Regions from separate parts of the Mesorhizobium sp. M7A.F.Ca.US.005.03.2.1 genome, predicted to be linked through region 1. Evidence: riboswitches for the same ligand, from Rfam matches in the RefSeq annotation. Region 1 holds a riboswitch; the other holds the start of a gene.

What was found. Region 1 has a riboswitch for thiamine pyrophosphate ahead of thiB (thiamine ABC transporter substrate binding subunit). Riboswitches for the same ligand answer to the same signal wherever they lie in the genome.
Region 2: linked by a shared signal. The riboswitch ahead of thiC (phosphomethylpyrimidine synthase ThiC) and the one ahead of thiB (thiamine ABC transporter substrate binding subunit) in region 1 are both predicted to bind thiamine pyrophosphate.

Annotation. Positions count from the first base shown of each region.
Region 1 is NZ_RZRP01000237.1:1,104-5,315, reverse strand. It holds gene thiP (thiamine/thiamine pyrophosphate ABC transporter permease) at 1-1,103, opposite strand, end outside; gene thiB (thiamine ABC transporter substrate binding subunit) at 1,112-2,110, opposite strand; TPP riboswitch at 2,154-2,268, opposite strand; gene EN991_RS15220 (thiamine diphosphokinase) at 2,356-3,015, shown strand; gene EN991_RS15215 (ABC-F family ATP-binding cassette domain-containing protein) at 3,017-4,212, shown strand, end outside.
Region 2 is NZ_RZRP01000015.1:11,436-15,647, reverse strand. It holds gene thiC (phosphomethylpyrimidine synthase ThiC) at 1-1,725, opposite strand, end outside; TPP riboswitch at 1,829-1,945, opposite strand; gene EN991_RS01770 (hypothetical protein) at 2,263-2,526, opposite strand; gene EN991_RS01765 (metallophosphoesterase) at 3,018-4,212, shown strand, end outside.

The DNA of each region.
Region 1 (4,212 bases):
CGGCCAGTCCGGCTGTTCAGCGCCAGTGCCCGCCGCGCCATGGTCAGCGCCAGCGACAGCATCACCGAAAGCAGCGCCGACAGGAAGGCGAGCGCCGCGCTGGTCAGCGTTGCCTGCCGGACAGTGGCCTCGCCGGCCAAGCGGGCGAGATCGGCACTCAATCCGGCCATCACGGTTGCCGCCATCGGCCCGACGACGAACAGCAGCGCCAGGACGATGAGTAGCGCGTTCAACCAGGTCTCGCTCCGATTGACCGAAAGATGGCGGCGTTGCGCGACCGGCAAATTGGTGTCGCCGACCACATTGGCGCCTAGCCGCGTCAGTGCCAGCACCACGATAAAGGTCAAGGCGATCTGCAGCAGCGTCAGTGTAACGGCCCGCGTGGGATCGAAATCGAAGCGCAGCGCCTGGTAGATGCCGACCTCAAGCGTCGTCGCGGCCGGCCCGCCGCCGAGCGTCAGCACGATCGTGAAGGATGTGATGCAGAGCATGAACACAAGCCCGGCGACGCCGGGCAGTGCGGCGCGCAGCGTTGGCCATTCGATCAGCCGGAACGCCGGCCGCGCCGCCATGCCGAGTTGGCTCGCCAGCCGCCATTGGTCGGCCGGTATGGTCTGCAGCGCCTCGAGGAACAGCCGCGTCGCCAGCGGCAGGTTGAAGAAGACATGGGCGACGAGAATGCCGGACAGGCCATAGATGCCCGGCCAGCTTCCGCCGCCGATAACGGCAAGCACGCCGGCGAAATAGCCGGCACGGCCATAAAGCGCCAGGATGCCGAGCGCTGCAACGATGGCCGGCAGCGCCAATGGCACGGCGAAGATCTGCAGGATGAAGGCGCGGCCGAAGAAACGTGGATGCCGCGACAGAGCGCGCGCCACAAACAGCCCCGGGATGACCGAAAGCAGCGTCGACAGGACCGCTTGCCAGAGCGTGAAGCGAATGACGCGAAGCAGATAGGGATCGAAGGCTGCCCAGGCGCCCGAGAAATCATGGGCGCCCTCGAAAAGCAGGCCAGCAAACGCGCCGCCGATCAGCAGCGCGATTGCAGCGAGCGCGACAATGCCGGCACTGACGCGGGAATCCGTGGAATGCGCCGGCGCCATCGCGCTGCCTATTTGCTCATCGCCGCCAGCCATTCATCGACCCAGGCCTTGCGGTTGGCGGCGACCTCTTGCGGGCTGAACAGCAAGGTCTTCGTCGGCTTGACCAGTTTGTCGAAGGCCGGATTGAGCGGCTTGTCGGTCTTGCCTGCCGGGAACATCCAGTTGGTCTCGGGGATGGCATCCTGGAATTTCGGCCCGGTCATGAAGGCCATGAACTTGGCCGCCAGCGGATTCTTGGCTCCTGTCGTGGTGATACCCGCCACCTCGATCTGCAGATACTCGCCCTCCTCGAAGGAGGCCGCTTGGTAGCGCTCCGTGTTCTCGGCGACCATGTGGTAGGCTGGCGACGTCGTGTAGGACAGCACCATCGGCGCCTCGCCCTTGGTGAACAGCCCATAGGCCTCGCTCCAGCCCGGCGTCACGGTCAGCACCTTGGCCTTGAGCTTGGCCCAGGCCTCGGGTGCCTTGTCGCCATAGACCGACTTGACCCAAAGAAGCAGGCCGAGGCCTGGCGTCGAGGTGCGCGGGTCCTGGATGACGATCTTGTCGTTGGCACTGCCTTCGATCAGCTCCTTCAGGCTCTTCGGCGGCGTCTTCATCTTCTGCGTGTCGTAGACGACAGCGAAATAGCCGTAGTCGAAGGGGACAAACGTGTCGTCGCTCCAGCCGCCCGGCACACTGACATCCGTCACCGCGCCATGCGGCGCGAACAAGCCTGACGCCTTGGCATCGGCGGTGAGATTGGTATCCAGGCCAAGCACGATATCGGCCTTGGTCGATGTGCCTTCCAATCTGACGCGGTTGAGCAGCGCGACGCCATCGGCGACCGAGACGAAGTCGACGTCGCAGCCGCATTCGGCCTCGAACTCCTTCTTCACCACGGGACCCGGACCCCAGTCGGCGGTGAAACTCTCATAGGTGTAGACGGTGAGCTTGTCCTTGGCCAAGGCGGGCCCGGACAAGGCCACGACCGTTGCTGAAACAAGAGCATATAAAAGCGTGCGCATCGGCGCCTCCTTCGTTCGAATTGAAAGGAATTGAGGCGTCGGACTGTCCGAAACGTCTAATCCCTCCGCCGGTACAAACCGGATCAGGTTCAGCGGGTTGGCGAGACTGCCTCTCAGCCGGTCCGCGAAGATCGCGTCCGGCACCCCGTTAGAGCGTTTCGACACATAGGCCGGGCCGATCCGCCATGCAAGCGGGAGTTTGCCGCCTTCCGTTTCCCGTGCCGGGCTGGTAAGGGCCACACGATATGAGCACATTCACCATCCTGCTTGGCGGCGATCTCATCCGTACGCCACGGCTCGACCGTCAGGTCAAAGGCTCCCGCGTCATCGCCGCCGACGCCGGCATCGGTCATGCGCGGTTGCTGGGTCTCGTGCCGGAGCTGTGGGTGGGTGATTTCGATTCGGTGCCGGCCAACCTGCCGGACGATCTCGCTTCCGTGCCGCGTCGGACCTTCCCGGCGGAAAAGGACCAGACCGATGGCGAACTTGCCGTCGCCGCGGCACTGGAGCGCGGCGCGACCCGCCTGGTGCTGGCCGGCGCCTTTGGCGGCAAGCGCGCCGACCACGCTTTTCTGCATCTGTCGCTCGCCCTGCGGCTGGCGGAGGCGGGAACGGACGTGCTTTTGACCAGCGGCGCTCAGGAAGGCATCCCCCTGCTGCGCGGAACGGCCGGCTTCGACTATGCCGACGGCACGCTGTTTTCGGTGCTCGGCTTTTCCGAGCTCGACGGCCTGACCGTCACCGGCGCCAAATGGCCGCTCGCTCACGTCAAGGTGGCGTTCGGTTCGCCGCTGACCATTTCCAACGAGGTCAAGTCCGACAAGACCGGGGGCCGCCTCGAAATCGCGCTCGGCCATGGCCGCGCGATGCTGCTCGCTCATCCCTATCCCTTACCTGAAAGCTGACATGGCCCCGCCCCTTCTCAACCTCGACGGGATAAAACTGACCTTCGGCGGCACGCCGCTGCTCGATGGCGCCGCCTTGACGGCTTCGGCCGGCGACAAGATCGCGCTGGTCGGCCGCAACGGGTCCGGCAAGTCGACCCTGCTGAAGATCGCCGCCGGCCTGATCGAGCCGCAGGACGGCGAAGTGTTCCGCCAGCCTTCGGCGACCGTCCGCTATCTGCCGCAGATGCCCGACATGGAAGGTTTTGCCACTGTCCGCGCCTATGTCGAGGCCGGGCTTGGCCCCGCCGACGATCCCTACCGCGCCAGCTATCTGATGGAGCATCTCGGCCTGTCGGGTGAGGAACGTCCGAACGACCTGTCGGGCGGGGAGGCGAGGCGCGCCGCCCTTGCCCGCGTCATGGCGCCGGAGCCCGATATCCTGCTGCTCGATGAGCCGACCAACCATCTCGACCTCTCGGTCATCGAATGGCTGGAAGAAGAACTCATCCGCACCTCCTCGGCGCTGATCGTCATCTCGCACGACCGCCGCTTCCTCGAACGCGTGTCGCGCGCCACGGTCTGGCTCGATCGCGGCCAGACCCGCAGGCTGGACAAGGGCTTCGGCCATTTCGAGGAATGGCGCGACCTGGTTCTGGAGGAAGAAGAACGCGAGCAGCACAAGCTCGGTCGCCAGATCGTTCGCGAAGAGCATTGGCTGCGCTACGGCGTGACGGCGCGGCGCAAGCGCAACATGCGCCGGCTCGGCGAGTTGCAGACCATGCGTCAGCGTTTTCGCGGTCATCGCGGGGCCGAAGGGTCGGCGATCATGGTGGCGAGCGACGCCACCGAGTCCGGCAAGCTGGTGATCGAGGCGAAAAACATCGAAAAGAGCTTTGGCGATCTCACCGTGGTCAAGGCGTTTTCGACCCGCATCCAGCGCGGCGATCGCGTTGGCCTGGTCGGGCCGAACGGCGCCGGCAAGACCACGCTCTTGAAGATGCTGACCGGCGAGATGAAGCCGGACGCAGGTTCGGTGCGGCTCGGCACCAATCTGGAGATCGCAACGCTCGACCAGAAGCGCGAGGCGGTCGACCCGCAGGAGACGCTGGCACAATATCTCACCGATGGGCGCGGCGAAAACCTCGTCATCAATGGCGAGCAGCGCCACGTGGTCTCCTACATGAAGGATTTCCTGTTCAAGCCGGAGCAGGCGCG
Region 2 (4,212 bases), on a different contig from region 1:
CTGGGCCTCGGCACGGATGTCGTGGGAAATGCGCATGGAGCAGAATTTCGGCCCGCACATCGAACAAAAATGTGCCAGCTTGTGCGCCTCCTTGGGCAAGGTCTGGTCGTGGAAGGACCGTGCGGTTTCGGGGTCGAGCGACAGGTTGAACTGGTCCTCCCAGCGGAACTCGAAGCGCGCGCGCGAAAGGGCATCATCCCTGGTTTTCGCTGCCGGATGGCCCTTCGCCAGATCGGCTGCATGGGCGGCTATCTTGTAGGTGATCACGCCAATCTTGACGTCGTTGCGGTCGGGAAGGCCGAGATGCTCTTTCGGCGTGACGTAGCAAAGCATTGCGGTGCCGAACCAGCCTATCATGGCGGCACCTATCCCTGAGGTGATGTGGTCATAGCCCGGCGCGATGTCGGTCGTCAGCGGCCCCAACGTGTAGAACGGCGCCTCACCGCACACTGCGAGCTGCTTGTCCATGTTCTGCTTGATCTTGTGCATGGGGACATGGCCCGGGCCTTCGATCATCACCTGGCAGTCCTTTGCCCAGGCAATCTTGGTGAGTTCTCCAAGTGTTTCCAGTTCGGCGAATTGCGCCGCGTCGTTCGCATCGGCGATTGAACCGGGACGAAGGCCGTCGCCGAGCGAGAAGGAGACGTCATAGGCTCTGGCGATGTCGCAGATCTCCTCGAAATGCTCGTAGAGGAAGCTCTCCCGGTGATGGTGCAGGCACCATTTGGCCATGATCGAGCCGCCGCGCGAGACGATGCCCGTGACCCGGTCGACGGTCAGCGGGATGTAGTGCAGCCGCACGCCGGCGTGGATGGTGAAATAGTCGACGCCTTGCTCGGCCTGCTCGATCAGCGTGTCGCGGTAGACCTCCCAGTTCAGATCCTCGGCGATGCCGTTGACCTTTTCCAGCGCCTGATAGAGCGGCACCGTACCGATCGGCACCGGCGCATTGCGCACGATCCAGTCGCGGATGTTGTGGATGTTGCGGCCGGTCGACAGGTCCATCACCGTGTCCGCGCCCCAGCGGATAGCCCAGACCATTTTTTCGACCTCTTCGGCCATCGACGATGTGACAGCCGAGTTACCGATGTTGGCGTTGATCTTGACCAGAAAATTGCGACCGATGATCATCGGCTCGCTCTCGGGATGATTGATGTTGGCGGGAATGATTGCGCGCCCGCGCGCCACCTCGTCGCGCACGAATTCGGGTGTGACGAAATCTGGGATCGCCGCGCCGAAGGCTTCGCCGTCGCGTTGCAGCTTGCCGCGCATCACCTCGCGGCCGAGATTCTCGCGGATGGCTACGAACTCCATTTCTGGCGTGATGATGCCGGCGCGCGCATAGGCAAGTTGGGTCACCGCCTTGCCCTGCTTGGCCTTGAGCGGCCGATTGCGTATCGGAAATTCCGGTGTCAGGCGCTCGCCGGTGGCGAATCCATTGTCTTCCGGCCGGACGTGGCGGCCGTCATAGGCTTCGACATCGCCACGCGCCGTGACCCATTCGTGGCGAAGCCGGGCAAGGCCTTTTTCGATGCTGGTTTCGACTGATGGATCGGTGTAGGGGCCGGACGGATCGTAGACGGTGACGGGCGGTTCGCCGGCCGTCGGATGGACGGAAATCTCGCGCATCGGCACCCTGATCTGCGGGTAGAGGACGCCGGGCTTGTGGATTTTCCGCGAGGCGGGCAGTGGTCCCGTCGATACGGCGGGGGTGAGGGCATTCATCGTGAGGCTCCTTTGCTCATGCATTGGAGACCCAGTTCTGTGCCGGAAGGATGAAAAGACGCTTCTGTAGACCTGCTGCAACAGGACCTCGGGCGTAAACTCCCGCAAAGCGCTTGCACCGTCCCTACGCCAGTATGAACTGGATCAGGTTCAACGGGTCACTGCGCCGCGAAAGCCAGCAGTATCTCAGCCCCTTGCCGGGACTCCCCTGGTGAATGCCTTAGGTTGAACGGGCTGACGCTATCTTGTCAAGCGCATTCGGGCGCCTTCGGCCGGTGGCGACGACCGGCGGCCAGCCGGGCGGAGAGCTCGCGCATGCATCGGGGACAAGTCACGCCCCGTAGACCGGGGCTGAATGGCCAAAGCCTCATTCGCTTCGTGAAGGATGGAGAAACTGTATTGGCCATGTGCGCGTATCGACCAAGTAGCTCAGGCGGTCACGGATGTGGTTATTCTGGTCGAAGGTGACGAACGGCCTTGGGGGTCACCTCCTTTAGGATTCAGAGGTTGGAAGACGGCTTCTCGCGATCACGGCCATCAGGAAATACCTGTCTTCGGCTCAACCTCGACATGGCGTCCGATCGACCGCAGATATACAGCTATCTCGTTCATGAGATGATCGCGTTCGCCGTAGATTTCAGCAATCCTACGCAGCTGTGGCTCGACGGCCCTCCGTTGCGCTGGCGTGAAATCAGCATCGCCAAAGACGTATCCCAAGTTGCCAATCGCGCAAATTTTGCAGCCGGCGTCCACAACTGCTTGTACGAATGCCGGAATGTCTTTTTCTTGCATGGTCTTCATGTCGAACCTCTCGTGAATGGCGTGCTTGCGCCCCAATCTGCCTTTTCAGCGTGTCCTCTGGGCGGCGCAAGCCCTGAGCGTGACTGTGCACGGGCAACCTCGACTATCCCATCTGCCACGCTCTTTAGAATCGGTGGGGTCTGGTGATCGCAGGCTGGGCCACTCAAAAGCCTGCAAGAAGAAAGTCATGGCGACCATTGCTCAAGATCGCAAGGGTGCGTGCAAGACCTTCCGTTGGCAGTCATGCACGCTCGCTCAGAGATAGTCCGGCCGCGGAAATTCTCCCTTATTCGTAAGAAAGCTCATTGAGCAACTGGGCATTGAGCAACTGGGTCTCACGTCACGGGTCTCGTGTGCTTCACAGCCGAAAAATAGCCGCCGTGGCAATTCTCGAAAAGTGCAGGCTACCTCGTTAAGGACACTGCGGATGATCGTTCGCGCTTGGCAAAAGCGAACGGATTAGTCTATGGCTCTCGGCAGGGGGGCGAGTTATGCGGCGGGTGCGAATCCTTCAAGTAGGCGATATTCACTATCCGGACTGGCATCCTTCCTCTAGCAACATCGATGCCAAGGATAGCAAGTTCGCTCCGAAAATAACGCAGAAGCTACGCGCGTCTTCGCTGCGTGCCGTCTTGACGAAACTTCGGCGGCTGACGACTTCGAAGCCCTTGGATTCGATCGCCTTCATGGGGGATTTCACGAGCCGTGGCGACAAGACCTTCATTGCTTCGGCATTCCAGCATTTCACGTTGCTCTGCCGCGCACAGGGACGCAGTTCAAAGGCGCTTCCGTTGATATTCGTACCGGGAAATCACGATGTGAACCGTGATGACGCGCGCGAACTTGGACCGACTGAGAAATTCAGCGAAATGGCGAGTTTAGCCGCCCGCTTGGGTTGGCAGACCGTTCCCGTGGACCAACCCGTGCACTTCAGACTTCCGACAGGATCCGCAGGCGCAAACTTCATCCTCGTCAACACAGCGATAGGCAGTTGGGAGCTTCAAAACCTTCCCGCGTTCCTTCGTGATCGTCTCGAGGCACTCAGTCCTTCTACAGAGCCTCTAGATCTCGGCTCGCCGGACATCTCGGGACATTCGCCCGCGACACCTCCCAGCGATCCAGACAAGGAGGCGTCCGACGACGAGTATTACGGTCAGATGGACACGCCATACATCTCGCGTGAGATGCTTGCAGGCCTACAGGAATTGCTCCAGCAGCCCGACATGCGTTACGGCATCATAATCGGCCATCACAATCTGCTGCCACAAAAGACTCCGCGCATTACGCCATACGCGGAGATGCTCAACAGCGGATTTGTCAGAACTCAGCTGCTGCAGGGCAACAAGCCTATCGTCTACCTGCATGGACACATACATGCTGATCCGGTCGAGATCGTCAACGATCCAAGGTTTCCGGACGGCAAATTGATCTGCATCTCAGCACCAGAGATACAGTCAGGTTTCAATGAGCTCGTCTTCTTCACGACCGATCAGGGAGAGCTCGTCGGCATCCGACTTATACCCTACCGCACCAATGTCGCCGACGGGACGGTCATGGAAGGCGAACATTGCTTTATTTCGACCATGTCCAACGGCAAGGCCTTTCTGAACAACGACACGTTTGACCTGCTGCGCCGACTGCGCGACCATGCCACCAGGCGCGGGAATGGGTTACTCTTCTGGGACG